Regions from separate parts of the Streptomyces sp. TS71-3 genome, predicted to be linked through region 2. Evidence: riboswitches for the same ligand, from Rfam matches in the RefSeq annotation. Region 2 holds a riboswitch; each other region holds the start of a gene.

Region 1 (7,025 bases), 1.4 Mb from region 2:
CCGACCCGTCGGGCAACTGTCCGGGGGACAGCGTCAACGGGTGCTCGTGGCCCGGGCACTGGCCCTGCGCCCGGCGCTGCTGCTCCTGGACGAACCGTTCACCGGCCTGGACATGACCACCCAGGAGCTGCTGTCGGAACTCTTCACCGGCCTGGCCCATGAAGGGCGGGCCGTGTTGATGACCACCCATGACATCCTCTCCGCGCTCGACGGATGCGACCGGCTCGCCCTGCTCGACCGCACCGTGATCGCCGTCGGCACCCCCGCGGAGCTCACGGCGGACCTCTCTCCGTGGACGGCGACGTTCAAAGTGAGCGAGAACTCCGCCCTGTTGCGCATCCTGAAGGCGGCCTGACATGAGTCCGATCGAATTCCTGACCGACCTGCTCAACCCCGATCTCGCGTTCCTCCCCAAAGCCCTGGCCGTCGCCCTCATGTCGTCCCTCGTGTGCGGCGTGGTCGGCACCTACGTGGTCCTGCGGGGCATGGCCTTCATCGGGGACGCCGTCTCCCACGCGGTCTTCCCCGGCCTGGCCGTCGCCTTCGCCGTGGAGGGCAACCTCGTGCTCGGCGGCACGCTCGCCGGGGTGGCCACCGCCGTCCTGGTGGCGGTCTTCTCCCAGAACCGGCGCCTCAACGAGAGCTCCGTCATCGGCGTCTTCTTCGTGGCCGCCTTCGCCCTCGGCGTCGTCATCATCTCCCAGGCCCCGGGATACGCCGGCAGCCTCGAACAGTTCCTGTTCGGCTCCATCACCGGTATCCCCACATCCGACCTGTACATCGACGCCGTCACCTCCCTCGTCATCCTGGCGGTGCTGTTCGCCCTGCACAAAGAGCTGGTCACCATCTCCCTGGACCGCGAATCCGCCCGCGCCATGGGGATTCCCGTGTTCCGGCTCGACCTCGTCCTCTACGTCCTGGTCACCCTCGCGGTCGTCATCAGCGTCCAGACCATCGGCAACATCCTCGTCCTGGCCCTGCTGGTCACGCCCGCGGCCACCGCCCGGATGCTCACCGACAGGCTCGGCGTCATGATGGTCCTCTCCCCGGCCGCCGGCGCCCTGGGCGCCCTGGTAGGCCTCTACGTCTCCTGGGGCTGGGACCTGCCCACCGGAGGCACGATCGTCCTGGTCCTGACAGCCGACTTCCTCCTGGCCTGGTTCCTCGCCCCCCGCCAGGGCCTGATCGCCAAGGCATGGCGCCGCCGCGCCCGCGCCGGCCTGCGCACGTCCGCCCCCCGCCCTCGGACGGCGACCGGAGAACCACCCGAAGCCGCCGGCACTGCCGCACCCCCCGTGGCCGGGGAAGGCGGCCCCCCCAAACGCCTCCAGGACCCGTCCCCGAGCCCCCCGCCGCGCCCGTCCGGCAGCGACATGGAGCCGGCAGCCCGCAGGTCGGCCGCCGACTCCGGCGCCGCCCCCCGCCGCCGGTGGATGCTGCCCGCCGTGGGCGCCGCTCTCGCGGTCCTCGGAACGGGCGCGCTCGTCGCCGCCGTGCTCGATCCCAGCGCCCAGGCGACCTCTGGCGGATCGCCCCGCACGGCGCCGCCTCGCACGCCGTCCCCGGCCCCCTCGCCGGCCGGTACGCTCCCTTCTTCTTCGGGCACCCCGATCGCCGAACTGCCTGATCCGGCCTGGGTCACCCGGACCGCTGAGGCCGCCGGCATCCCCGAACGAGCCCTGACCGCCTACGCCGGGGCGTCCCTCGCGGTCGCCGCGACGGACTCCTCATGCCACCTGGGGTGGAACACCCTGGCCGGCATCGGCGAGGTCGAATCCCGGCACGGCACCATGAACGGCGCCGGCATCGGCCACGCCGGCGAGGCCACCCCGACCATCATCGGCGTCCCTCTCAACGGCCATCACGTCGCCAGGGTGCCGGACACCGACGACGGCACTCTCGACGGGGACAGGACATGGGACCACGCGGTCGGCCCGATGCAGTTCATTCCGGCGACCTGGACCACGCAGGCCAAGGACGGCAACGGCGATGGCAGGAGGGACGTGAACAACATCGACGACGCCGCCCTCGCCGCCGGCGTCTACCTGTGCCGGACCGGCGGGGACCTGGCGGTCGCCGGCAACTGGATCGCCGCGATCAACGCCTACGACTCGGGGGCGGATTACAACCGGAAAGTCGCCGAGGCCGCCAATCGGTACGCCTCCGTCCGGTAGGCCGACCTGCTCTCACGGTCCACCTGACCCGCTGACCTTGCCTGTGCCCTGTCAACGCGAAGCGCTGGGCGCGCCGCACCCGGCGCGGCCACATCCGGTGGGCCTGCCGGCCGACACCTGTTGCGTGGTCGCCTTCGGCCGTCTGGCGGACACGTTCGGACGGCGTTCCACGTACCTGCCGATCCCCGCAGGGCACCCCCAGTGAAGTGCGTCGCAGCCAGGAGTTCGAGAACTTGGTACGTTGCCGGGGCCGTGGTGCACGGGAAACCGGTCCGAGTCCGGTGCGGCCCTCGCCACTGTTGCCGTGGAGTGTCGCGGCCCTCGCCGACCGGCTTCGCAAGCGGTCGGGGCCACTGAGCATCCGGAAGGGCGTTGCTCGGGAAGGCCGGCTGAGACGCGTCGATGCGGAAGCCAGGAGACCGGCCACGGCGCTACGTGTTCCACGAGGGTTTTGGAGGAGACGTGCCGAGAGGCCCGCTGCGTTCGTGTCGATCCATTCGCTCCATATCCACCAGAGGTTCCGCGCGTGCCGGTCGCGTGGTGGCGACCTTGCTGTCCGTCTGCGCTCTCGGGGCCTGCACCGGCGCTCCCGCGTCCGGCGGTGCGGCGGACAGCGCGAAGCAGGCGCCGGTGAGCGTGAGCAGTTGCGGGACCGCGGCAACGGTCCAGGCGCCTCCCAAGCGGCTGGTCACGCTCAACGAGGGAGCCACGGAGGTGGCGTTGTCGCTCGGCCTGCAGTCCCGCATGGCGGGAACGGCGTATCTCGACGACTCCATCCCGGCGAAGTGGAAGGCGGCCTACGACTCCGTCCCGGTGCTCTCCAAGGAATACCCGACGAAGGAGAAGCTCCTCGCGGCCCGTCCCGACTTCCTGTACGCCTCCTACTCCAGCGCGTTCACGGACAAGGTCGCCGGCACGCGTGACGAACTCCACGGCGAGGGCATCCCCTCGTACCTCTCCCCGTTCGGATGCGGCGACGACAAGCAGGTGCCGCCGGTGTCCTGGCAGTCGGTGTGGGGCGAGCTGGGCGACGTGGCCGAGGTCTTCGGCGTGACGCCGCGGGCCACCGCCATTCAGAAGCAGCAGAAGCAGGAGCTGGCCGAGCTCGCCAGGACGGGCGCGGGCAAGGGCCTGGACGTGCTGTGGTACGACTCGGACACCAAGACCCCGTTCGTCGGTGCCGGACACGGCGGGCCGCAACTCATCCTCGGCGCCGTGGGAGCCCGCAACGTCTTCGGGCATCTGCCGGGCGGCTGGCAGAGCGTGAGCTGGGAGAAGGTCGCCGCTGCCGATCCGGATGCCATCGTGCTCGCGGATGCCAGTTGGGACACGGCCCAATCCAAGATCCACTACCTGGAGCACGATCCGGTCCTGAGCAGGCTCACCGCGGTCCGACACAGGGCGTTCGTGGTGGTGCCGTTCTCGGAGTCGACTCCCGGGGTTCTCCTCGCGGACGGTGCCTCCCGGGTGTCCGCCGGGCTGGCCAAGCTGCACCTCGGTTCATGACCGGCGTGCCGCGCCCCGCGGCACGGGCGGCCGGCCCCGGCCGGACGGCGGCGGTCCTGGCCCTCGGCGTCGGGGTGCTGCTTGCCGCCATGCTCCTCGGCCTCGCCGTGGGCTCGCAGCACGAGCCACCGGGCACCGTGATCGATGTCGTCGCTCGCCGTCTCGGTCTGGGCAACCCGCGGGTGACGCTGCTGGACGACCAGATCGTCTGGCAGTTGCGACTGCCGCGGGTCCTGGGGGCGGCCGCCACGGGTGCCGGACTCGCGGTCTGCGGTGCCGTGTTGCAGACGCTGACGGGCAACGACCTGGCCGATCCGTATCTGCTCGGGATCTCCGACGGAGCCGCCGCAGGGGCGGTGACCGTGATCGTCCTCGGCGTCGGGGCCTCTGGAGCCGCGGCCGCCGGAGCCGTCTCGGCGGCTGCCTTCGCCGGCGCTCTGCTCGCCGTTGTCGTCGTCCTGGCGCTGGCGGGAGCCCGTACCTGGTCGCTGCCCGCTGCCCGCACCGTGCTCGCCGGAATCGCGGTGGGGCAGATGTGCGGGGCGTACACGTCGTTCGTCGTGCTCGTTCTCGGCGACCGCGACGCGGCGCGCGGTGTCATGGAGTGGACGCTGGGCTCGGTGGCCGGGGTGCGGTGGCACACCGCCGTCTTCCTGATCGCGGTGGCCGTGGCCGGCACGGTGATCACGACCTCGTCCGCCCGCGATCTGGACGCCTTCGCCTTCGGCGAGACGGCCGCCCGTTCCGTCGGCGTGCACGTCGAGCGCACCCGCTGGACCCTCGTCGTCACCGCCGCACTGGTGACCGCGTGCCTGGTGGCCGACACCGGTGTCATCGGTTTCCTCGGCCTGGTCGTACCCCACATGGTGCGCCTCGTCTGCGGCCCGCGCCACGCGCTCCTGCTGCCCGTGTCGGCGCTGCTGGGCGCATCCCTGCTGGTGGCCAGCGACGTCGTGGCGCGCTCGGTCCTCCCGGACCAGGAGATTCCCGTCGGCGTCATCACCGCCGGACTCGGAGCGCCGTTCTTCGCCTGGTTGCTGTGGCATCGGGGGCGTGCCGACGGGAGAGCGCGGTGACGGCGAAGTCCCCCATGGAACTGCGCGCGGAGGAACTCGGCGTGCGCATCGGCGAGGCCACGCTGCTCGATGCGGTCACGCTCGTGTTCACCCCGGGCAGGACCACGGGCCTGCTCGGGCCCAACGGAGCGGGGAAGACCACCCTGCTGCGCGTGCTCGCCGGACTCACCCGGCCCCACACCGGGCGGGCCCTCCTCGACGGCCGGGACGTTCACGCGCTCACACCACGCAGGCGGGCGCGACAGGTGGCCTTCATGGAGCAACAGGCCGACACCCGGCTCGCGTTGTCGGCACGGCAGGTCATCGACCTCGGCCGCACACCGCACCGAAGCCGCTGGCCCGCGCCCCCGAACTCCGCGGCTGCCGCCCACGAGCGGTCCGTCTTCGCCGATGCCGTCGCCGCGGCAGACGTCGGCCACCTCCTCGACCGGCCCTGGCCGGCGATGTCCGGCGGCGAACGGCAACGGGTCCAGCTCGCGCGGGCGCTGGTGCAGGAGCCCGGGGTGCTCCTGCTCGACGAGCCGACCAACCACCTCGACCTCCGCCACCAACTCGGCTTCCTCGCCACCGTGCGCGGGCTGGGCATCACCACGGTCGCCGCCCTGCACGACCTCGAACTCGCCGCCGCCTACTGCGACGAGATCGCCATCCTGCTCGACGGCAGGCTCATCGCCCACGGACCCGGCTCCGACGTGCTCACCTCTGCCACCATCGCCCGCGTCTACGGCGTGGACGCGACCGTGGAACGCCATCCCCTGCACGACCGGCCGCACATCCGGTGGAACGGACTCCTCCCCGAAAGGCCGGCATGATGAACCCTCCGCCCCCAAGCCCGTCTTCCCGCCCCTCCGCAACGGTCCTGGTCGGCATGTCGATCGCGGAAGTCGACCGCCGCGGCGAACTCCTGCGCGCCGCGGCGTCGCACGGGGCCACGATCGCCTTCCTGCAACAGGGCGACCCCTCCCTGTCGGCGGAGCTGACGGGACTGGCCGACGCCGGAACCGGGACCATCACCCTCGTCGGCGTCCGCCTCGCGAGTTCAGGACCCGCCCAGTCCTGGCTGCGGCGGATCGCGGCGTACTGGTGGCGCGAGCGCGCGGGCCACCGCCCCGACCTGCTCGTCGCGACGCGCCTCGCCGACTCGTTGGACGCGATCGCCGCGGTGGCGCCGGAGACGAGGCCGATCACCGGCCGGGAACCCGGACTGACGTCGGCGGCCTGGGAAGAGGTCACTCGGCACCGGCACCAGGTCAACGTGTGCCGCGGGCCCCGCTGCACGGCCAAGGGCGCGGAGGGGGCACTGCGCGCCCTGCTGCACAGGCTGGCCGAATGCGGCCTCGGCGACGACGACGTCCAGGTGCTCCAGACCGGCTGCCAGTTCCCCTGCAACCAGGCACCCGTGGTCAACGTCCAGCCGGACGACGTCTGGTACGGGAAGATCACCTCGGCCGTCGCGGACCGCATCGTGACGGAACACGTCGTCGGCGAACGGCCGGTCGCGAGCCACCGCCTCCCGCGCCACCGGAAGGAGGGGGCCATCCGTGGCGCCGACTCCCCGTAGCGCTGCACGATTGCCTCACACCCGCCGACCTCACGGGAGGAGTGCACCTACCGGCTCGGCCACGCCGTCCGGCACCGAGGGGCGTTCAGCGCACGGCTACCAGGAGGGCGTCGCTGGTGGAGCACCAGGCCTGGCGGACCTCGTCGAAGCCGGCGGCGCGGAGTGCGTCGGTGTGCCACCGGACCGTGGTGGGGCGGTCCCGTTGCTCGGACCCGGACGGCGGGCGGCGTGGGTCGCCGAGGAGCGTGAAGCGCTCCCGGGTGACTTCGGCCAGTGCCGGCTCCTGTGCGGCCGCGGTCCACCAGGCTGCCCAGTCCTGGGCCCCGGCGTCGCGCTCCCGGGCCATGCGGGCCTCGTGGAACGCCTTGACCGCGGCGTTGATCCGCGGCGCGGACTCGTCGGTCATGTGGTCGGCGTTGAGGAAGACTCCGCCTTCACGCAGCACACCCGCCAGCCGGCCGTAGAGGATGCGCAGTGGTTCGGTGTCGAGCCAGTGGAGTGCGGTGGCCGTCACCACCGCGTCGTAGGTGCGGTGCGGCAGCGCCTCGGGCCACGCCCGGTCGGTGAGGTCCGCGGTGACGAACTCCACACGGCCTTCCCCGGCGAAGTGGCCGCGGGCGATGGTCAACAGCGCGGGGTCGAGGTCCACGCCGGTGCTGCGCGCGCCGGGCAGCCGCCTGAGCAGGCGGTCGGTGATGCTGCCGGTGC
Region 2 (7,025 bases):
CCGCACGACCCGACGACCAGCACCACGGGCCAGGCCGCCCCCGAGCCGGAGATCCCGGTCGCCTGGTCGTCGAGCATGGACTCGGTCCTGCTGTGGAGCTGGAAGTCGGGGCTCGACCTCCAGACGGTGGCCAAGGAACTCGGCCTGGACGTGCGGACCCTGCTGCTCCGGGTACAGGTGCTCGCCGACGACGGGCTGCTCTCGCCGGGCGCGTCCTCCGCGTCGGCCGGCACGCCGTCCGACTACACGAGAGGCGAGTACACGAGAGGCGAGTACGCCAGATCGGACTATCCGAGGGGCGACTACACGAGAGGCGACTACACGAGGGGCGACTACGCCCGGACCGAGTACCAGAGCCCACCCCCCGCGGACCACCGCCGCCGCTCGGGCCGCCACCGCCGCCACCACAGCGAGGCCTACACGGCCTTCTTCAGCCCGACCACCACGTTCCCCTCCTACTCGCAGCACTGAACCTGAGCGAAAGCTTTCTGCCGACGCCGCGGCCGACACCCCGGCCGGCGCCCCCGGGTCCCTGACGCCCCCATGCCGCCGACAGGCGAAGCCCCCCGCCCCCTCCAGGGCCGGCGGGTGATGAGCGACGTCTCGCGCGCCCCCCCTGCTCAGGCACGGCAACGCCCAGGGAACCCGACACCTATGGCCGGTTCGAGGACGAACCCGACCGAGCCCCAGAAGAACCCGACCGAGCCCCAAGAGAACTGCCGGCTCAACCTGGCCGTGAAGGCCCCGAAGGACTTCACCCACGCCGTCGCCGGCCTGGACTACCGCGACTGCGCGTCCCTCAGACGACGGCCGCGCGGTCCTGCTCCGGCCCGGCCCCGTCCGCACCCGGGTCGGGGACGGAACGGGGCCAGGTGCCGATCCACACCTGCGTGATGGCGCTGACGTACCGGGCCCCGCAGCGGTCCGACGGGACGACGAGCTGGCTGCCGTCCGCGTCCAGCGGGTGGCCGTCCATCCTGGTGGCCAGCAGCACCGGGGCGTCGCAGAAGTCGGCGTCTATCTCCGCCCAGGAGAGCAGCGCCTGGTGGCCGTCGCCGCCGGTGACGGCGAGCAGGAAGCGGGAACGGTCCTTGCGGCGCCGGACGTCGAAGACGGGACCGGCGTCGAGGGCGACCTCCCGCAGCAGCGGGCCCTCGAACGTGTGGTGCTGCGGGCCGTTCGTGGCGCAGTCGAAGACCACCGCCGCACGGTGCTGGCGCCAGCGCGTGCGCAGGTCCCCGACGGAGAGCTGCGCGGGCCGGTGCAGTTCGCCGCAGAGCGAGAACAGGCTGCTTCGCGTGCCGAGTCGGTTCATCCGACCGCCCCCTCAAGGTGTCACCCGTGTCATGCCCCTTCCCGGACACCAGGGAACCTCAAAAGCGAGCCGGACGCCATGCTTCGCTTGCATTCGATGGCCGAAGAGCGCCCTTCACCTTGCAGATGCCGTGCAGAGGGAGAGTGGCCGCCGGGCGCCGTCAGCCCTCGTCGAGTTCCTCCGCGAAGTGCCGGAACCCCTGGCGGCCGGCGTGCATGCTCCACAGTGTCTGGGCGAGCACGGCCGGGTCCTTCCTCGGGTGCCCGGGGGTGATCGCGCCGGGGATGACGAGCTGCGCGACGTGGATGCCCGCCCCGGCCAGCTCCTCGTGGAGCATCTGGGCGAACGCGCTCTCGGCGGCGAACGCGATCGAGGTGCCCGCGAGGTGCGGCCGGGGCCGCACGGCGGTGCCGCCGTTGACGAAGAGGACGGTGCCGCGGCCCAGCGTCCGCATGCCGGGCAGCACCTGGTGCACGGCGGCGACGGGGCCGAGGACGGAGAACTCGATCGGGCCCACCAGGTCGGCGGGGGTGGTCTCCAGCAGCGGCCGCATGAAGTCCTTCTGCGGCAGCGGGCTGTACTGCATCACCTCGATCGGACCCAGCGTCTCGGTGGCGTCCTCCAGGGCCGCGGAGAGGGCGGCCGGATCGCGCGCGTCCGCGGCGAAGGCGCGCGCGGTCACCCCGTCGGCGGTGAGGGCGGCGGCGAGCGCGTCGCCCCGCTCCTGGTTGCGGGAGATGAGCGCGACGTCGAGGCCCTGCCCCCCGAACTGCCGGGCGACCGCGGCGCCGAGGCCCGGTCCCGCTCCGATGATGGCGATGGTGGTCATGACCGCTCCTGGGTACGTCGGGTGCCGGGCACGGGGCACGGGGCACACGGCGCCACGGCGCATAGCGCGCGGCGCACGGCCTGCGCGCCCCCGTGCAGTCTCGCAGTACGCCCCCGGTGCGCCCGGGAAGACAGGGCCACGTCCGGGCCGGAGGGTTGCGGCCGGGGGTTGAGGCCCGGGGGCAGGGCTACGCCCCGGCCGGGGGTCCCGGCGGTCACGGGTGGCGGAACCGGCCGGTCGTATGCCGGTGCGGGGAGAAGCGGCGGATCGTCGTCCGCGCCGGGCCGGGCCAGGACCCGGGGTCGGGATGCCCGGAGCTGTCGGCTCCCGCCGGTGCGGTGCCCTGCTCCCGCGCCGCCGCGCCGCCCTGCTCGCGCGCCGCTCCGGGTACCGACGCGGCGCGGTGCTCGTCGTGCGAGGTCCACTCGGCGTAGTTGAGCACCCGTGAACCGTCGGCGCTGACGTGGAAGTGCGTGGAGATCAGGCCGGGCGGCGGACCCGACGCCGGCAGCGCGAACGTCGCGTCCACCCACTGCCGGGCCCGCACCAGGTCGGGCGCGTCGAACTCGTGGCCGACCAGCACGATGCAGCCGGGGATCCGGCGCAGCCCGAACTGCCTGCCGCGGCAGCGCAGATACGGCACCGTGCCCACCCACTGGGTGCCCGGCACCGCTTCGGTGACCTGCTCGGCCAGCCGCGGTTCCGAGGAGGCGGCGAAGGCGCGCGCCGCGTCGTCGTTCGCCCACTGCGAGAGCTGGGCGACCCACGGCCCGTCCGCGCCGGTCAGGCACGACCGGGAGAGCAGTCCCCCGGGCCAGCGCCCCGCCCAGGTACCGGCCACCGCGTCGGCCACGACTTCCTGCCTGCCCGGCGGTGCGGCCCACTCGCTGAGCAGGGTGACCCCGGCCTCGGGACGGCTCATGTCCGGCACCGCACCACGGCCGTGTTCCATCGCGGTTCCCACTCCCCTCGGAGGCCTCCTGTCCAGTGGGTACCCGCCTGGGCGCGGCCGACCCGGTCCCAGGGCCCGGAGAAGGCCGGGACGGCATCTGCGGACCCCGGTGATCTGACAGCCCCGTCGTGGCTCTCCTCTTGGGCGCACCAGCGCCCACCTGGGCCCCGAAGGGGCGCGGGGAGCTGCGCGAGCGACCAACCACCCGCCGGTGGTCCGGGCACGACGGAGACTGCCCCCTCGGGACGGCGGCGATCCAACGGTTTCGTCGTGGCTGGTCGCTCCCCCACTGCCTTGAGGACGTGGGAGGTGCCCCCATCCCCGCGCCCCTAATCCCGCCGGCCCACGGCCGCAAAGGCGCCCCGAAAGGGGCGCGGGGAACGGCGCGAGCAACCACCACCGGCCGGTGGTCCGGACACGACCGAAACAGCCCCCTCGGGACGGTGACGACCTGACGGTCTCGTCGTGGCTCCCCTCTTGAGCGCGCTCCAGCGCCCCCAAAGGGGCGCGGGGAACGGCGCGGGAACGGCGCGAGCAGCCCCCACCGACCGGCGGTCCGGAGGCAACCGGAACAGCCCCGTCAGGACGGTTCCGCTCCGACCGCCGAATCGTGGCCGCCCCGGCCACCCACCCGGCGCCCCGCGCCCCGCAACACCCGTTCCGACAGCTCGCCGAAGATCAGCCCGAACGCCGTCCACAGCACGAGCTGGATCGCCAGGGCCGAGAGCCTGAACTGCCACAGCAGGCTCGCCGGGAAGTCCTTCGGCACCTCGTTGACGGCGGGCAGGAACGCGTACGCCAGCCCGACCGCGACGACGAAGCCCGCACCGGCGGCCACGGTGGCGTACCAGGTGCCGAGCCGGGGCGCGAGCCGCCGCCCGGCGATCACCGCGGCCACGGCGAGCAGCACCGCGAGCAGCATCATCAGGAAGTACAGCGCGGTCCGCTTGCCGATGGTGCCGGGGTCGCCCACGGAGGGCGGGTTGGCGGGGTACTTCAGGAACGGCACGAAGTAGACGGCGACCAGACCGGCCAGCGACACCAGCATCGCCGTGGCCCGCGGCCCGAAGCGGCCGGCGCGGCCCAGCGCGAAGCAGAACGCCAGCGCGACGATGCCGCCGAAGGCGACCCCGTACACCAGCACGCCCGTCGCCAGGCCCGCCGTCGACTGGAGCGACCGGCTGACGACCGCCATCTCGTGCTCGTGGGAGTGCGCATCCTCGAAGGCGATGGCGGAGTCGACCCGCGGCTCGCCCAGCAGGTATGCGACGACCAAGGCGAGCACGCCCGCGGCGAGACCCGCGAGCATGCCACGCACCAGAAGATTCCGGACAGCGGAGGAGTCGACTGACCGCTCGGCCGCCCGCTCGTCGGACACGGTGCCCCGGCCCGTCAGTGGCAGGGGAAGCCGAGCAGGTGACGGCCGTCGTGCACCCACTCGTGCACGTCGGTGCCCGAGAACACGGAGGTGGCGCCCTGCTCGGCGCCGACGAAGTACAGCAGGACGAGCATCAGCACGCCGAAGAAGACCGCCCAGGGGAGCACGGCCCGCACGGAGAGCTTGGGAACGGGAAGAGGCTGGGTGGTGGCCGATTCCGTGGCCGGCGATGCGATGGACTGCGCCATGATGGGACCTCCTGCGGGGAACTCGCGTCCCGATAGGTGGAGCTCGGTCGGCACGGCGGGTCTGGCTCGTCCGGTGGATGCCGGACATACAGTGGCGCGACCGCCCCGGTCTCCCACCGGGTTCCGCCGTGTCGCGTGAATATCATCGGAACCGTACCGCCCGGCCGCCCGCAGGCCAACACCCCCTTGTGCGGCTCGAACGGCCCACCGCCGCCGGGTCCGGCCACCCAACCCGCCCGTGCCAGGGGCGACTTGGGCCCCGCCCGGCGGCCGGGTACCGGCGCGAGAAGAGCACGGAGCCCCGTATGACGGTCCGCGTGACCCTTGTCTCATCCGCCGCCGGCACGGCCCTGGCCGGCGCCCGCTTCGAGGCCGGGCACCCGCTGACGCCCGCGGGCCGGGAGTCGGCGAGGGCCGCGGCGGCGGCACTGCGGGCCACCGCCGTTCCCTCGAAGCGGCGCCCCGTACCCGCCCGAGCGCCCGCCCGCCGGAAAACCGGTGGTGCCCCCCGACCACCCCTGCCACGCTCACCCGCATGACCGACCGTCCCGTGCCGACCGGCCCCGCCCGCCCTGCCGCCACCCGCTCCTTCGACGACCTGGTCGCCGAGGCCGGTGCCGTCTCCGTCGACGGGTGGGACTTCTCCTGGCTGGACGGCCGGGCGACCGAGGAGCGCCCCGAGTGGGGCTACCAGCGGCAGATCGGCGAGCGGCTGGCACGCGTGCCGTCCGCACTGGACCTGGAGACCGGCGGCGGCGAGGTGCTCGCCGGAGTGCCGCGGCTGCCGCCGCTGATGGCCGCGACGGAGTCCTGGCCGCCGAACCTCGCCAAGGCGACGGCCCTGCTGCGCCCGCGCGGCGTGGTGGTCGTCGCGGACGACGGCGAGCCGCCGCTGCCCTTCGCGGACGGCGCCTTCGACCTGGTGACCAGCCGTCACCCGGTGGCCGTCCACTGGCCGGAGATCGCCCGGGTGCTCCGCCCCGGCGGCACCTACCTCTCCCAGCACGTGGGCCCGGAAAGCGTCTTCGAGCTCGTCGAGTACTTCCTCGGGCCGCTCACGGACGAGCAGCGGCGGGGCCGGCACCCGGACGTCGCCCGCGGCGGAGCCGAGGCGGCCGGGCTGGAGGTGGTCGGCCTGAGGAACGCCCGGCTGCGGATCGAGTTCTTCGACATCGGCGCCGTCGTCTACTTCCTGCGGAAGGTGATCTGGATGGTGCCGGGCTTCACCGTCGAGGGCCACCGCGACCGGCTGCGCGAGCTGGACGCGCGGATCCGCACCGAGGGCCCCTTCGTCGCGCACTCCGCCCGCTACCTCATCGAGGCCCGCAAACCGGCAGCGTGACGCGGCGGCCGTACCCCCGAACAGCACACCCCGGCGACGACGCACCCGAACAGCGCATCACCCGCCCCGTGCACCCGAACGGCGCACCGGCGCCCCCGCTTCGGGTCCCCGCCGGGCGTGGCGCACCGCGGCGTGCGGGAGACGGGGCCGCGGTGCGGGTGATCATCGACGCATGGACGCCACCCTTCACCTCGCCCAGCGGCCCGAGGCGGACGCCCTGCTGAGCCGCAGCCCGCTGGCCGTGCTGGTCGGGATGCTGCTCGACCAGCAGATCCCGATGGAGTGGGCGTTCACGGGGCCGTACACCATCGCGCAGCGGCTCGGCACGGACGACCTCGACGCGTTCGCCATCGCCGCGCACGACCCCGACGACTTCGCCGCGCTGCTCGCCGCCACCCCCGCCGTGCACCGCTACCCGGGGTCCATGGCGACCCGCGTCCAGCGGCTCTGCCAGTACCTCGTGGAGCGGTACGACGGCCGGACCGAGGGGGTCTGGGAGGGCGCGGCGAGCGGTGCGGAGGTGCTGCGGCGGCTGGTCGACCTGCCCGGCTTCGGGCGGCAGAAGTCCCAGATCCTCCTGGCCATGCTGGGCAAGCAGCTCGGCGTCCGCCCCGAGGGCTGGAGGGAGGCGGCCGGCGCGTACGGCGAGGAGGGCGCGCACCTGTCCGCCGCCGACATCACCGGCGAGGAGTCCCTGACGAAGGTGCGCGAGCACAAGCGGGAGCTGAAGCGGAAGTGACGGCGCACATCCGGCCGTTCCGCGCGCGCCACGCCACTCCGGTGCGCCGCGCCACTCCGGTGCGCCGCGCCACTCCGGTGCGCCGCGCCACTCCGGCACGCCACGCCACTCCGGCACGCCGCGCCACTGCGGTGCGCCACGCTTCCGCGTGCGCCGGACCACTCCGGTGCGCCGGGCCCTCCCGGGTACAGCCGGGCCCGTCCACGTACGCCGGGCCCGTCC
Region 3 (7,025 bases), 1.4 Mb from region 2:
CTGCGCGGTGTCGACACGGTGGTGCTCGACAAGACGGGCACCCTCACCGAGGGCCGCCTGGCCGTCGTCACCGTGACCGCGGCGCCGGCCGGCCCGGACGAGACCGCCATGCTCCGGCTCGCGGCGGCTGTCGAGCGGTACTCGGAACACCCGGTCGGCCGGGCTGTCGCCGCCCACGCCCGCCGCCTGCTGCCCGACGAACGGCCTTTGGAGGTGGCCGGATTCGCCGCCACGCCCGGACGAGGCGTGAGCGGACGGGTCGCCGACACCCGCGTGGAGGTGCGTAGCCCAGGGGAACAGGTGCCGGCGGCACTCCGGGAAGCGCTGCTGAACGCGCGGGCCGCCGGGCACACACCGGTCGCGGTGTACGTGGACGGAGCGTGCGTGGGGCTGCTCGCGCTCGGCGACACCGTGCGCCCCGGCAGCTACCGTGCGGTGGACCGGCTCCGCAGGCTCGGCCTGCGGCCCGTGCTGGCCACCGGCGACGACCCGGTACCCGCGCGGGCGGTGGCCGACCAGCTCCGCATCACCGAGGTGCACGCGGGATGCGGCCCCGAGGACAAGGGCGCACTGGTGCGCCGCCTGCGGGAGGCGGGGAACCGGGTGGCGGTCGTCGGGGACGGCGTCAACGACGCGCCGGCCCTCGCGGCGGCCGACCTCGGCATCGCCATGGGCGACGGCACGGACGCGGCCATCGGCGCGGCGGCGGTGACCCTGGTGCGCCCGGACGGCGTCGAGGCGCTCGTCGACGCCGTGCGGCTGTCCCGCCGGACGCTCGCGACGGTCCGGGCCAACCTCGTCTGGGCCTTCGGCTACAACGCCGTCACCTTGCCCCTGGCGTTGCTGGGATGGCTGGATCCGATGGTGGCCGCCGCAGCCATGTCCCTCAGCTCGGTGCTCGTCGTCGCCGGCAGCCTGCGCCTGCGGACCTGGGAACCCACCCCGCGGCGGGCCGGGACCGGGCGCGCCTCCAGGGGGACGCAGTGGTGACGCCACGCGGCGGGACGGGTGGTGCTTCCCCCGGCACCGCGGTCGGCGACCGGGTGCGCGCGGGGGCGATGGCGGTCGCGGCTCCGGTCGCCGCGTGCGCCCTCGCCCTCGGCGGGCTCGGCGCGAGGGCGCACAGCGGCGCCGCGGGGCGGCCCGCGCACGTGAGCGCCGTCGACGGCCGGGTCCTGCTGCCGCTCGTCGACGACAGCACCATGACCGCGGCGTTTTTCCGCCTGACCAACGACGGCGGCACCGATGACGAGGTCCTCTCGGTCAGCTCTCCAGCGGCCCGCACGGCGATGCTGGCGCGCACCGAGGTGAGCGGCAACGCCGGCCGGATGCGCATGGGCGTCACCCTTCCCGTGCCGGCGGGCGGGACGGTAAGCATGACCGCGTACGCCACCGACGTCATGGTGGAGCTCACCCACCGTCCGGCTCTGGGCCAGCGCATCCCGTTCGTGCTGCGACTGCGCCGGGGCGGACAGGTTCGGGCCGAGGCCGTGGTGGTGCGACCTGGCGGTTGAGGGCGTGGCCCGGCAGGGCCCCCGGGCACCCGGGGCGAACGGCGCTCCCGGCCGGTCAGCCGGGGGCAGCACGCAGGCGCTGCCAGGGTGCCGCGGGGCGTTCCACCCCGCGGCACACGCCTCGGACCAGCAGGAGAAACAGGAGTAACAGGAGAACGAGGAATCAGGCCAGCAGGACGAACATCACGGCCATCCCCAGTGCCATGGCGCCGTGGCAGGCCGCGTCCGCCGCGTCGTGCACACCGGCCGGCACGGGGGCGCCGGGCGCGTCGGGAACCTGTCGCCGGGCCGTGTCGAAGGCCCGCGCCAGCCACCACAGGGCCAGCACCAGCAGGACGGCGGCGAGCACCCAGGCCGCGAGCCGCGCACCGGTGCCGTTGAGCGTCATGGCCCCCGCCCTGGAGGAACCGGACATGTCCATACCCGGCATGCTCGTGCTGTCGCGTGCTCCGCCCGTCCCGGCGGCCGGCATGAGCGTGCCCATGGCGCCGGCCATCCAGGCCATCGCCGCCATCATGACCACGTGCGGGAGCGAGCCGCGCAGGGCGCGCCACCGGCCCCGGGACCCCGGCGCCGCCAGGGCGGCGCCCGCGAACCACGCGGCGGCCAGCGCGAACAGCACGGTCTGCGGGGCGCCGGCGAGGGACATGCCCCACGGCCACACCATCGCCCCCATGGCCAGGGCCATCACCGCGTGCAGCAGATGGCCGACCCTCCCGACCGCGTCCGGCCCGTGCGCGCGGGTGGCGCGGGGTGCGTGGTCTGAGCGCAGCGCACGCCACAGCGCGTACAGAGCCAGCACGGTGAACAGGACGGTCAGGATCCAGCGCAGGCCCGTCGCGGCGATCACCGCGCGACCGCCACGCGGCGGTGGCACACGGCACCCGCCGCGACGTCCACGGCGAGGAACACCAGCAGCGGCAGGCCGAACAGAGGCAGCCAGTAACCGAGGACGGCGGCCCCGACCACCGCGGGGGCCAGCACCCTCCCGCGCAGCCGACGCCACGCGCCGCGGACCGGAGGGCGCCCGAAAGCCCGACCACCGGTCCGCGTGGGTCTGCGCAGCCACCACATGCGGTAGCCCAACAGCACCATGGAGATGAGCGCGACCGCCAGCAGCGCCAGCGCGATCTGGTTGACGGGCCCGAACAGGAGCCCCATATGAGCGTCGATGCCCCACCGGGTGAGCTTCGCAAGAAGCGGGTAGTCGGCGAACCTGAGCGTCGCGATGACCCTGCCCGTGCCCGGATCGACGGCGACGGAGTCCTGCTTCTCGGGCCAGGACCTGGTGTTCTCCTCGACGACGTACGCCGCGCCACGCTCGGTGGGCGGTGTGATGACGAGCAGACCGCTCAGCCCGGCCTCGTGGGCGGACCGGGCCACCGCGTCGATTCCCACGTCACGGGCCGAGCCGCCTCCCGTGCCGGGGCCGGCCGGCCCGGCGGCCACCGCGGGGGTGCCGCCGCCCAGCGCGTCCTGGATCCTGCCGATGTTCGCGCCGGCGTGCGCCGACCACGTCAGACCCGTGGCCGAGAGGCCGAGCAACCCCGCGGACACCCACAGGCCCACGGTGCCGTGCCAGGAGAGGGTGCGGCGGCGGCCCGGCCGTCCGGCGCGCGGCAGCAGCCCGCGGTGCAGGCCCCGCCGCGGGCCGGGTGCGCCGAGCCAGAGAGCGAGCCCGCCGAGCACTTCGACCCACAGCCAGCTCGCGGCGAGCTCGCTGTAGTTCCGCCCGAAGTTCCCGAGGTGCAGGGTGCGGTGAAGGCTGTCGAGCCAGGCGCGGGCCGGCAGCCACTGCCCGTAGGTGCGCAGCGTCCCGAGCACGTGGTGGTCGTACGGATCGACGAAGGCCGTCACGTTGTAGCCGTCCGGCAGGCCGGGCGCGTCGAAGACGACGCGGGTGCTGTCGGTGGGGCCCGGGGGCGGGCTGACCGACACCAGCTTGCCGTCCGGCACGGCCTTGCGTGCAGCCGTGACCTGGTCGGCCAGGGGGTCCGCGGAGCCATGCGGCGTGACGGTCAGCTCGTGGTGGTAGAGGACGGACTCCAGCTGGGGCGTCACCGTGTAGAGCAGTCCCGTGACGGCCGCCACGAGCAGGAACGGGCCGATGACGACGCCGGCGTAGAAGTGCAGCCGGAGCATCACCGGGCGGAGGTCGTTCCAGAAGCCGGGCCGGGCGCTGTCGGGCCCGTCGCCGTTCCGTGCCGGCCGGTCCCCCTCCTGAACGGCCCCTGGCGGAGCCGTGCCCGAGGACGCCCCTGACGTTCCGGTGGTGGCCGGAGCGGTGTGCTGGGTGGTCATGGGGCGGGCCCTCCCTGTGGCGTTGGCGACGACCGCGGATCGCCGGTCTCGTTCAGCAGTCGGTGGCCTGGCCGGCGAGGTTCCCGGCCGCGGTGTGTGAACAGGCCCACGCGGTCGGGATCGGAGTCCCGGGAACCGCACGCCCTTCCCGGCCGACCTCAGAGGTGGGCCGGGGGGCGGCACCGGCGGGTGCCTCTCATGCGCACCGGCGGCAGGGGAGCGCGGCGGGCTCCCCGTTCCTCGCCGGGCCCTCACCGCACGTCGGAGCCTCTGGCACAATGCGAGCCGTACACATGGGCGACGGGAGCCAGGAAGCCGGTGGAAGTCCGGCGCGGTCCCGCCACTGTGACCGGGGAGCGAACCCCACACGCCACGGCCGTGAGGCTGGAAGGCGGGGCGAGCGTGGATCCGGCAGCCAGGAGACTGGCCCGTCGCCTCTTCGGACCGTCCGGGGCGTGGACTCCCCGGGAAGGGGATAGCGATGCGCCCATGGCGCCGGCACCGCTCCACTCCCTGCTCCCGGACCCGGCCGAGAGCAGGGAAGGCTCAGTAAGCGATGACATCGTCATTCGGCCGGCGGCGACTCCTGTACGGCGCCGGAGCGGCAGCGGCCGCCACGACCCTCGCCGCCTGTGGACTGGGCGGCGAGGACGGCGGCCCGGACTCCGGCCGGTCCCGGCTGCGGGCCGCCTTCAGCGCAGGGGGCTCGCAGGAGACCCTGGACCCGCACACCGTGCCCCTGTTCATCGACCAGGCGCGGGCGAAGGCCCTCTACGACAGCGTGCTCACCTACAAGGACGACATGTCCGTGCAGGGCCGGCTCGCCGAGTCATGGGAGAGCGACCGCTCGGGCACCCGCTGGCACATACATCTGCGCGAGGCGCGCTTCCACGACGGCAGACCCGTCACCGCCGCCGACGTGCTGTGGAACTACTGCCGCATCGCCGACCCCGCCACCGTCGCCGTCTCCCAGCAGCTCTTCGCCGCCGTCGACTTCGAGGCGAGCCGTGCCCAGGGCCGCGACCTGACCCTGGTGCTGAAGGACCCCGACTTCGAGTTCCCCACCGCGCTCGGCGCCCCGGGAACCGAGATCGTGCCCGCGGGCACCACCGACTTCACCCGTCCCATCGGCTCCGGCCCCTTCCGCTACGGCTCGTTCCGGCCCGGCGGCAACGCGCTGTTCACCGCGTGGCGCGACCACTGGTCGGGCGGCCCGCACATGGACGAGCTGGAGTTCGTGCCCGTCAACGACGAACGCGCCCGGCTGGGCGCGCTGCTCTCCGGCCAGGTCCACTACGCCCACGACCTGTCCGGGGCCTCCGCGGCGCAGGTGACCCGGCGCAAGGGCGTCAGCCTGCTCCAGACGCGGCTGAGCACCATGCAGGCGATCCTGCTGCGGCTGAACCGCGCGCCGTTCGACGACCACCGGCTCGTCGAGGCGTTCACCCTCGGCCTCGACCGCAAGGCCCTCGTGGAGGTCGCGCTCTCCGGCCGGGGCACGCCCGGCAACGACCTGTTCGGCATGGGCCTGCACGGCTACCCGGACTCCCTGCCACCCCGTCAACGCGATGTGGACCGGGCCCGGGCCCTGCTGAAGGAGGCCGGTGCCGAGGGGCTGGCGGTTCCGCTGGAGACCAGCGACGCCGACCCGTCCTGGCGCAACGCCTCCTCGCTGATCGCGGACCAGCTCAGCGACATCGGCCTGAAGGTGACGCCCCACACGCGCTCGGCCGGCACCTACTTCGGCGAGATCAAGACGAAGGGCGTGGCGGCCCAGAGCCGTACCGCCACCCTCCCCGTCATCACCCACCTGCGGTCCAGGCTGGTCACCGGCGCCTCGGACAACCTCACCGGCTACCGCTCCAAGCCCTTCGACCGGCTGATCGCCCAGGCCACCGGCACCCGGGACGACGCGGTACGCCTCGAACTGCTCGCCCGTGCCCAGCGGCTGGCGCGCGAGGACGACGGACAGCTCGTCTGGGCCTTCAGCGACTGGATCGTCGGCCACGCCGACTCGGTCGGCGGGCTGCGGGCCGCGCCGCCCAACTCCTGCGACTGGGCCCGGTTCGACCGGGCCCGCCTCTCCTGACGCCGGCGGGACGGTGCTCCGCTACACCGTCACGAGGACGGGTCTCGCCGCCGTGCAGTGCGCGGTCGTCCTCGTCGTGGTCTTCGCTCTCACGTCCCTGCTGCCGGGCGACACCGTGGACGCGGTGCTGGGGGAGCAGGGCACCCCTCAGCAGGCGGCGCTGGCCCGCGCCGGACTCGGGCTCGACCGTCCGGCGGCCGAGCGGTTCGTCCACTGGCTGGCGGCGCTCTGCCACGGCGACCTGGGCCGTTCGCTGGTGACGGGCATGCCGGTGACCGAGCAGATCGCCGGCCGGCTGGCGGCGACGGCGGTGCTCGCGGCCACGGCCCTCGCGCTGCTCGTCCCCCTCGCGCTCGGCCTCGGCGTCCTCACGGGCCTGCGCGAGGGGTCGGCGGCCGACCGGGGCCTGAGCGCCGCCGCGATCGCGCTGCACGCCGTGCCCGAATTCGTCCTCGGCCTCCTTCTGACCGCGTGGCTCTCCCTCGACCTGGGCGCGCTTCCCGCCACCGCGGCCGGCCTCATGGGCCTGGACGTGCTGACCCGGCCGGCGGTGTTGATCCTTCCGGTGACGGTGCTGGTCTGCCGCCAGCTCTGCGACCTCGCGCGGCAGGTCCGCATCGGCATCGCGGAGCAGCGCGACGGCCCCGTCGCCACGCACCTGAGACTGCTGGGCGTGCCCGAACGGACGATCCTCCTACGGCACCTGCTTCCGGGCACCCTCGCGCCGGCCGTGCAGCAGTTCGCGCGGTGTGTCGACGGACTCCTCGGTGGAACGGTCGTGGTGGAGTCGCTGTTCGCCGTCGGAGGGCTCGGCACCGGCTTCGTCGACGCCGTCCAGGACCGCGACATGCCGGCCGTCCAGGGATACGCGCTCGTGTTCGCGATCACGGCCGTCGTGGTGAACCTCTGCGCCGACCTCGCCGTGCGGGGCCTGACACCCCGCCGGGAGGGACGGGCATGAGCGGCCGTTACTCCGCCCCGCGTCCCGCCGGGCGCCTCGGCGCCGTCACGGTGGACGTGCTGGTGTGTTTCCTGCTCGGAGCGCCCGTGCTGGCCGCGCTCGCCGGGCCACTGTTCGCCGGCTCCACGGCGCCGGGAGCCGCGCCCTTCCTCCCGCCCGG
Region 4 (7,025 bases), 330 kb from region 2:
GGCGTTCGTCGGCCGGTGCGGCGAGGTCGGCGACGAGCTCGGCTCGGCCGTCGTCGCGGCCCGGCTGGTCCGCGACCTGATGCGGCTCTGCCTGCTGATGGACCGCCGCTACCCGCCCTACGGCAAGTGGCTGGGCAGCGCCTTCGCCCGCACCGCCGCCGCGCCCCGGCTCACCGCCGACCTGACGGCCGTGCTCGCCGCCGCCGAGTGGCAGGCGCGGGAGGCGCACCTGTGCCGGGCCTACGAGACGGTGGCCCGCGCGCACAACGCGCTCGGGCTCACCGCACCGCTCGACCCCGCCGTCCGCCCCTTCCACGACCGGCCGTTCCAGGTACTGGACGCGGGACGGTTCCGGGCGGCGCTGGCGGACGGCATCGTGGACCCGGCCGTGCGCCGGCTGCCCGCCACCGGGGGCGTCGAGCAGTTCGTGGACGGCACCGACGCCCTCGGCTCGGACGACGTCCGGTCGGCTCTCCGCGTCCTCTTCGAGTGAGGGGGCCGGGCAGCAGTGAGGGGGCCGGTCCCGGCTGCGGGAGTCGGTCCCGGGTGACGGGTTGCCGGTCCCGGGTGCGGGTTGCCGGTCCCGGGTGCGGGTGTCGGTCCCGGGGTCAGAACCCGCGGAAGACGCCGTCCTCCTCCGCGGCGTCGACGAACTCGCTCCAGTCCATGTTGGCCAGGGAGATGTTGTTCTCGATCGACCACAGCTCCTCGGCTATGACGCGCAGCTCGCCGTGATCCCCCTCCCCTTCGTCCTCGTCCCAGTACCGCAGCACGGTGAGCAGCGGCATCCCCGGCGCCGTGAGGGCGGTCCTGTCGGCGACGATCAGCAGGCGCTTGTCGGGCGCCAGCGCGAGGAGCTGCTCCGCGGTCAGGTCGCCGTGGTCGGGATCGTCCACGACGTGGACGTACGCGAGGAAGTCGTCCTCGCTCGGCGTCTCGACCGCCGTCCGCAGCGCCTGCCAGGCCGCCTCGTCGGAGAAGTCGGTGCGGATCAGCAGGGTTTCGTCCGTCTGCGGCAAGCTCTTCAACACGATCTCTCCCTCAGTGCGCACGGCGACTCAACGGGCCGGCCCGCGCCGGCCCGTCGCACCATCTGAGAGGGAAGGTATCCGCCGGGTCGGACAGTCCGGCTCAGGCAGCCCAGCTCGGAGCCCGGCTCGGGCAGTCGCCCAAGCCCTCCGCGCTCACCCGTCCTACGAGCCCCCGGCCCCCTCCGCGTCCTCCGTGCCCTCCTCCAGTGACGCCTCCGCCTCCAGGAACGCCTCCCGGAGGGCCGCGAGGACCGCCGGGTCCGGCTTGGACCACATGCCGCGGGACTCTGCCTCCAGGAGGCGTTCCGCGATGCCGTGCAGGGCCCAGGGGTTGGCGTCCTGGAGGAACGCGCGGTTCTCCGGGTCCAGGACGTACGTCTCGGTGAGCTTGTCGTACATCCAGTCGGCGACCACGCCCGTCGTCGCGTCGTAGCCGAAGAGGTAGTCGACGGTGGCGGCCAGCTCGAAGGCGCCCTTGTAGCCGTGCCGGCGCATCGCCTCGATCCACTTCGGGTTGACCACCCGGGCGCGGAATACCCGCGAGGTCTCCTCGGTGAGGGTGCGGGTGCGCACCGTCTCGGGGCGGGTGGAGTCGCCGATGTACGCCTCGGGGGCGTCGCCGGTGAGCGCGCGGACGGCGGCGACCATGCCGCCGTGGTACTGGAAGTAGTCGTCGGAGTCGGCGATGTCGTGCTCGCGGGTGTCGGTGTTCTTCGCGGCCACCGCGATCCGCCGGTACGCCGACTCCATCTCGGTGCGCGCCGGGCGCCCTTCGAGCCCGCGGCCGTACGCGTAGCCGCCCCACACGGTGTAGACCTCGGCGAGGTCCGCGTCCGTGCGCCAGTCGCGGGAGTCGATGAGCTGGAGCAGGCCCGCGCCGTACGTGCCGGGGCGGGAGCCGAAGATGCGGGTGGTGGCGCGCCGTTCGTCGACGCCTGCCGCCAGGTCGGCGCGGGTGTGGGCGCGCACGTGGTTCTGCTCGTCCGGCTCGTCGAGGGAGGCCGCCAGCCGTACCGCGTCGTCGAGGACGGCGACGGTGCCCGGGAACGCGTCCCGGAAGAAGCCCGAGATGCGCAGGGTGACGTCGATGCGGGGGCGGCCGAGGTCGGCGAGCGGCACCGGCTCCAGGCCGGTGACCCGCCGCGACGCGTCGTCCCACACCGGGCGCACCCCGAGCAGCGCCAGCGCCTCCGCGACGTCGTCGCCCGCGGTGCGCATCGCGCTGGTGCCCCAGAGCGACAGGCCCACCGACGTCGGCCAGGCGCCGCCGTGGTCGGCGCGGTAGCGCTCCAGGAGGGAGTCCGCGAGGGCCTGGCCGGTCTCCCACGCGAGGCGGGACGGGACCGCCTTCGGGTCGACGGAGTAGAAGTTGCGGCCCGTCGGGAGCACGTTCACCAGGCCGCGCAGCGGCGAGCCTGAGGGGCCCGCGGGCACGAAGCCGCCGTTCAGGGCGTGCAGGGTGCGGTCCAGTTCGTCGGTGGTGGCGGCGAGCCGGGGCACCACCTCGCGGGCCGCGAAGAGCAGGATGCCCGCGACGGCCGCCGGTTGGCCCGCGGACACCCCGGGGACGGCCGCCTCGTCCCAGCCCGCGTCCTCCATCGCCTGGACGAGCGCGCGGGCACGCTCCTCGGCGGCGTCGGCCGCGCCGCGGGTCGCCGCGGACTCGTCGAGGCCGAGCGCCTCCCGCAGGCCGACAAGTGCCTCGCTGCCGCCCCAGATCTGCCGGGCCCGCAGGATCGCGAGCACCAGGTTGACCCGGTCGGCGCCGGCCGGCGGCGCGCCCAGCACGTGCAGGCCGTCGCGGATCTGCGCGTCCTTGATCTCGCAGAGCCAGCCGTCCACGTGCAGGATCAGGTCGTCGAAGCCCTCGTCGTCCGGGCGGTCCACGAGGCCCAGGTCGTGGTCGAGGCGGGCGGCCTGGATCAGGGTCCATATCTGGGCGCGGATCGCGGGCAGCTTCGCCGGGTCCATCGCGGCGATCTGCGCGTGCTCGTCGAGGAGCTGTTCCAGGCGGGCGATGTCGCCGTAGGAGTCCGCGCGGGCCATCGGCGGCACGAGGTGGTCGACGAGGGTGGCGTGCGCGCGGCGCTTGGCCTGGGTGCCCTCGCCCGGGTCGTTCACCAGGAACGGGTAGACGAGCGGCAGGTCGCCGAGCGCGGCGTCCGGCGCGCACGCCGCGGACAGGCCCGCGTTCTTGCCGGGCAGCCACTCCAGGTTGCCGTGCTTGCCCAGGTGGATCACGGCGTCGGCGCCGAAGCCGCCGTCCGCGGCGCGCGCTCCGAGCCACCGGTAGGCGGCCAGGTAGTGGTGCGAGGGCGGCAGGTCGGGGTCGTGGTAGATCGCGATGGGGTTCTCGCCGAAGCCGCGGGGCGGCTGGATCAGGATGAGGACGTTGCCGTGCCGCAGTGCGGCCAGCACGATGTCCCCGGCGCCGTCCGCGCCGTCCGCCCCGGCCCGGCTGCGGTCGACGAACATCTCCCCCGGCGGCGGCCCCCAGTGCCGCTCCACCGCGCCGCGCAGCTCCTCGGGGAGCGTGGCGTACCAGCGCCGGTAGTCGGCGGCCGGGATGCGGACGGGGTTGCGGGCCAGCTGCTCCTCCGTCAGCCAGTCCTGGTCGTGGCCGCCCGCGTCGATCAGTGCCCGGATCAGCTCGTCTCCGTCGCCGGAGGCGAGCCCCGGCACGGCGGGGGCGCCCGTCTCTGGGTCCGGCTCGCCGAGATCGTACCCGTCCTCCACCAGCCTGCGCAGCAGCGCGACCGCGGAGGCCGGGGTGTCGAGGCCGACGGCGTTGCCGATCCGGGAGTGCTTCGTCGGGTACGCCGACAGGACCAGCGCGAGGCGCTTGTCCGCCGCCGGGATGTGCGCGAGGCGCGCGTGCCGCACGGCGATCCCGGCGACCCGCGCGGCGCGCTCCGGGTCGGCGACGTACGACGGCAGCCCGTCCTCGTCGATCTCCTTGAACGAGAACGGCACCGTGATCAGCCGCCCGTCGAACTCGGGCACCGCGATCTGGCTCGCCGCGTCGAGCGGGGAGACCCCTTCGTCGTTCTCCTCCCACGCTTCCCGCGGGCTCGTCAGGCAGAGCGCCTGGAGGACCGGCACGTCAAGACCGGCCAGCGCGCCCGCGTCCCACGCGTCATCGTCCCCTCCCGCCTGCGCCTCGGCGGGCCTGCTGCCGCCGGCGGCGAGCACGGTCGTGACGATGGCGTCGGCGGCTCGCAGCTCGTCGATGAGCTCCGGTTCCGGGGAGCGCAGGGAGGCGACGTAACGGGGGAGGGGGCGGGCGCCGGCGTCCTCGATCGCGGTGCACAGCGCCTCGACGAAGGCGGTGTTGCCGCTCATGTGGTGGGCGCGGTAGTAGAGGACGGCGACGGTGGGGGCGGGGGCCGCTCCGGTTCCGGTCGACGGGGCGGTTCCGGTCGCCGGGGTGCCGGGGGTGCGGGGCGTGCGCTCCAGCGGGCCCCAGGTGGGGGCGGGCGCGGGCGGTTCGAAGCCGTGGCCGGTGAGCAGGACGGTGTCGGAGAGGAACCGGGCCAGCTGCTCCAGGTTGCCCGGGCCGCCGTGCGCGAGGTAGGCGTGCGCCTCGGCCGCGATGCCGATGGGAACCGTGGAGGCGGCCATGAGCTGGGCGTCCGGGGCCTGCTCGCCGGTGAGGACGACGACGGGGAGCCGGCGGACGGCGTCCCCCTCCGCGCCGGAGTCCGCGCCGCCCGCGCCGAGGAGCAGGTCGAGCCCGTCCTGCCAGGCGCGGATGCCGCCGAGGAGGCGGACGACCACGAGGTCGGCGCCGTCCAGGAGGGCGGGCAGGTCACCGAGGGGCAGCCGGGTCGGGTTCGCGTACCGGTACGGGACGGGGCCGGCGGCGGCGCGGGCGCTGAGCAGGTCCGTGTCGGAGGTCGACAGCAGCAGGATCATGCGGGGCCTTCCTCGGGGTGTCCACGCCCCGGGTGGTCGTGAGGACGGCGGGAGTTCCTGACTCACCCGGCCCGGGGTCACCCCGGACCGCGCTCACAGTGGCGGGACCGCGCCGGATTCACACCGGCTTCCTCCCTCGGACCCTCATCAAGGGCCCGCGCCGTCTCGGTCACCCGAATGGTACGGGGCGCCGGGGCACCTGCGGTGGGCTCTTCCCGGCCCGCACCCTCACCGCCGTACTCGCGACCCTGCGGCCGGGTCCGTCGCGCGGCCTCTTCGTCCCGCCCTTACCGGGGCCGAACAGCATGCTGACAGCTCGCTGACATGGAGGCGCCATTGTCGTGCGCGACCGCTCTGACCACGAGAAGGGCCCCGTATGAAGTCTGGTCGAACGCCACCGCCGGGGAGGACGACCGTGCCTGGGATCCGCCGGGCCGACCCCGCCTGCCGGACCGACCGCGCCCGCCGCGCCCGCGGTGCCCGCCGTGCCCGCGGCCTCGGCATCGCCGCCGTTCCGCTGGCCGCGGTCGGCGCCCTCCTGCTGGGGGGCGTGCCCGCCGCGGCGGTCATCGGGGGCCCTGGCGCCGGTGATCCGTACTTCCCCGACGACGGCAACTCCGGTTACGACGTGACGCACTACGACGTCCGTCTCGGCTACGACCCCGCACACCCCGGCCACCTGGACGGCGACACGACCGTCTCGGCGCTGGCCACCGACGACCTGGACCGTTTCGACCTCGACCTCAAGGGCTTGAAGGTCGCCGAGGTCCTCGTCGACGGGCACCCGGCGCGGGCGGTGGAGCGCGCGGGCGACCACGAGCTGGTCGTCACGCCCTCCGGGCGGCTGCGCCGCGGCCAGGAGTTCACCGTCCGCGTCCGCTACTCCGGCAAGCCCGACGCCGAGGGCTGGCATACCCTTCAGGACGGCGGCGCCGACGCGCTGGGCGAGCCGCACGGGGCGAGTTCGTGGTTCCCGGGCAACGACCACCCCTCCGACAAGGCGACCTTCGCCCTGACCGCCACCGTCCCCACGGGCTGGACGGCGATCGGCAACGGCAGGCCGGGGCCGACCACGGTCGACGGCGGGCTCACCACGTACCGGTGGTCCGAGGACCGGCCCATGGCCACGTACCTCGCGACGGTCGCGATCGACAGGTTCACGGTCCAGAGGTACTCGCTGGCCGACGGGACACCCGTCGTCGACGCCTACAGCCCGGGCGCGCTCGTCGATCCCGGGACGCCGAAGCTACAGGCCGAGGTGATCTCCTTCCTCTCCTCGGAGTTCGGGCCCTACCCCTTCGACTCCGCCGGCGGCATCGTGGTCAGCGGCCTCAGCGATCCGAACGCGCCGATAGACCTGGAGACGCAGGGCCGGCCCACCTACAGCGGCGGCATGTTCGACGCCTCGATGGCCCACGAGATCACCCACCAGTGGTTCGGCGACAGCGTCTCGTTCAGTGACTGGCGCGACGGGTGCATCGCCGAGTGCGTGGCGCAGTACGCGAACCAGCTCTGGAACGAGCACGAGGGGATGGATCTCGACGCCGACTTCTACGAGGCCGTCCTCAAGGACAACCTCGACGATCCGTCCTTCTGGAACGTCCCGCTCTACGACGCCGGTGCGGGCCACGAGTTGGATCCTGCCCTCTACGACAAGGGCTCGCTGATGATGCACGCGCTGCGGCGCACCGTGGGCGATGCGGATTTCTTCGCGACCCTCAAGGGCTGGACCTCCCGGTACCGCTACGGCAACGCGTCCTGGCCCGATTTCGAACGGCTCGCGTCCGAGGTGTCCGGCACGGACCTCGGCGGGTTCTTCGCGGCGTGGGCGCATGGCACGACGGTGCCGCCCGACACGTACCTGTACCCGGGAAGCCTCGCTGAGTTCCGGACCCCCTAGGTCGTGTCCGCAGAGGAGTTCGGTCGTTGGCCGACCGGGGCGGACTTCCGCGCACCGACGTCGCTGAAGTGCACAGCGAACTGGCTGGTGCGGTCAGCTCTCACGCTCCGCCAGGAGCCGCTGCTGTCAGGCCTGCTCGCTGTCGACGACACCGCCCGGCTGGACCCGTACCGACGACT

What was found. A riboswitch is a leader RNA that binds a small molecule or an ion and turns the genes downstream of it on or off. The one in region 2 is predicted to bind cobalamin.
Region 1: it holds a riboswitch for cobalamin, as region 2 does, so the genes downstream of both, Sm713_RS33060 (ABC transporter substrate-binding protein) here and Sm713_RS27600 (CbtB domain-containing protein) in region 2, are expected to answer to the same signal.
Region 3: it holds a riboswitch for cobalamin, as region 2 does, so the genes downstream of both, Sm713_RS33190 (ABC transporter substrate-binding protein) here and Sm713_RS27600 (CbtB domain-containing protein) in region 2, are expected to answer to the same signal.
Region 4: it holds a riboswitch for cobalamin, as region 2 does, so the genes downstream of both, cobN (cobaltochelatase subunit CobN) here and Sm713_RS27600 (CbtB domain-containing protein) in region 2, are expected to answer to the same signal.

What each region holds. Positions count from the first base shown of each region.
Region 1 is NZ_BNEL01000003.1:2,104,065-2,111,089, forward strand. It holds gene Sm713_RS33050 (anchored repeat-type ABC transporter ATP-binding subunit) at 1-355, shown strand, start outside; gene Sm713_RS33055 (anchored repeat-type ABC transporter permease subunit) at 357-2,174, shown strand; cobalamin riboswitch at 2,392-2,617, shown strand; gene Sm713_RS33060 (ABC transporter substrate-binding protein) at 2,715-3,680, shown strand; gene Sm713_RS33065 (iron ABC transporter permease) at 3,677-4,756, shown strand; gene Sm713_RS33070 (ABC transporter ATP-binding protein) at 4,753-5,568, shown strand; gene Sm713_RS33075 (ferredoxin) at 5,625-6,317, shown strand; gene Sm713_RS33080 (trans-aconitate 2-methyltransferase) at 6,403-7,025, opposite strand, start outside.
Region 2 is NZ_BNEL01000003.1:748,677-755,701, forward strand. It holds gene Sm713_RS27575 (hypothetical protein) at 1-471, shown strand, start outside; gene Sm713_RS41760 (DUF4360 domain-containing protein) at 655-894, shown strand; gene Sm713_RS27580 (molybdopterin-dependent oxidoreductase) at 800-1,315, opposite strand; gene Sm713_RS27585 (SDR family NAD(P)-dependent oxidoreductase) at 1,476-2,144, opposite strand; gene Sm713_RS27590 (antibiotic biosynthesis monooxygenase) at 2,359-3,066, opposite strand; gene Sm713_RS27595 (CbtA family protein) at 3,677-4,417, opposite strand; gene Sm713_RS27600 (CbtB domain-containing protein) at 4,489-4,722, opposite strand; cobalamin riboswitch at 4,759-4,893, opposite strand; gene Sm713_RS27605 (class I SAM-dependent methyltransferase) at 5,258-6,064, shown strand; gene Sm713_RS27610 (HhH-GPD-type base excision DNA repair protein) at 6,237-6,803, shown strand.
Region 3 is NZ_BNEL01000003.1:2,130,270-2,137,294, forward strand. It holds gene Sm713_RS33170 (cation-translocating P-type ATPase) at 1-990, shown strand, start outside; gene Sm713_RS33175 (copper chaperone PCu(A)C) at 984-1,514, shown strand; gene Sm713_RS33180 (DUF5134 domain-containing protein) at 1,678-2,364, opposite strand; gene Sm713_RS33185 (PepSY domain-containing protein) at 2,361-3,815, opposite strand; cobalamin riboswitch at 4,081-4,262, shown strand; gene Sm713_RS33190 (ABC transporter substrate-binding protein) at 4,372-5,904, shown strand; gene Sm713_RS33195 (ABC transporter permease) at 5,918-6,865, shown strand; gene Sm713_RS33200 (ATP-binding cassette domain-containing protein) at 6,862-7,025, shown strand, end outside.
Region 4 is NZ_BNEL01000003.1:1,083,593-1,090,617, reverse strand. It holds gene Sm713_RS29035 (DUF4037 domain-containing protein) at 1-493, shown strand, start outside; gene Sm713_RS29030 (hypothetical protein) at 609-1,031, opposite strand; gene cobN (cobaltochelatase subunit CobN) at 1,194-4,946, opposite strand; cobalamin riboswitch at 4,977-5,124, opposite strand; gene Sm713_RS29020 (M1 family metallopeptidase) at 5,362-6,846, shown strand; gene Sm713_RS29015 (hypothetical protein) at 6,850-7,025, shown strand, end outside.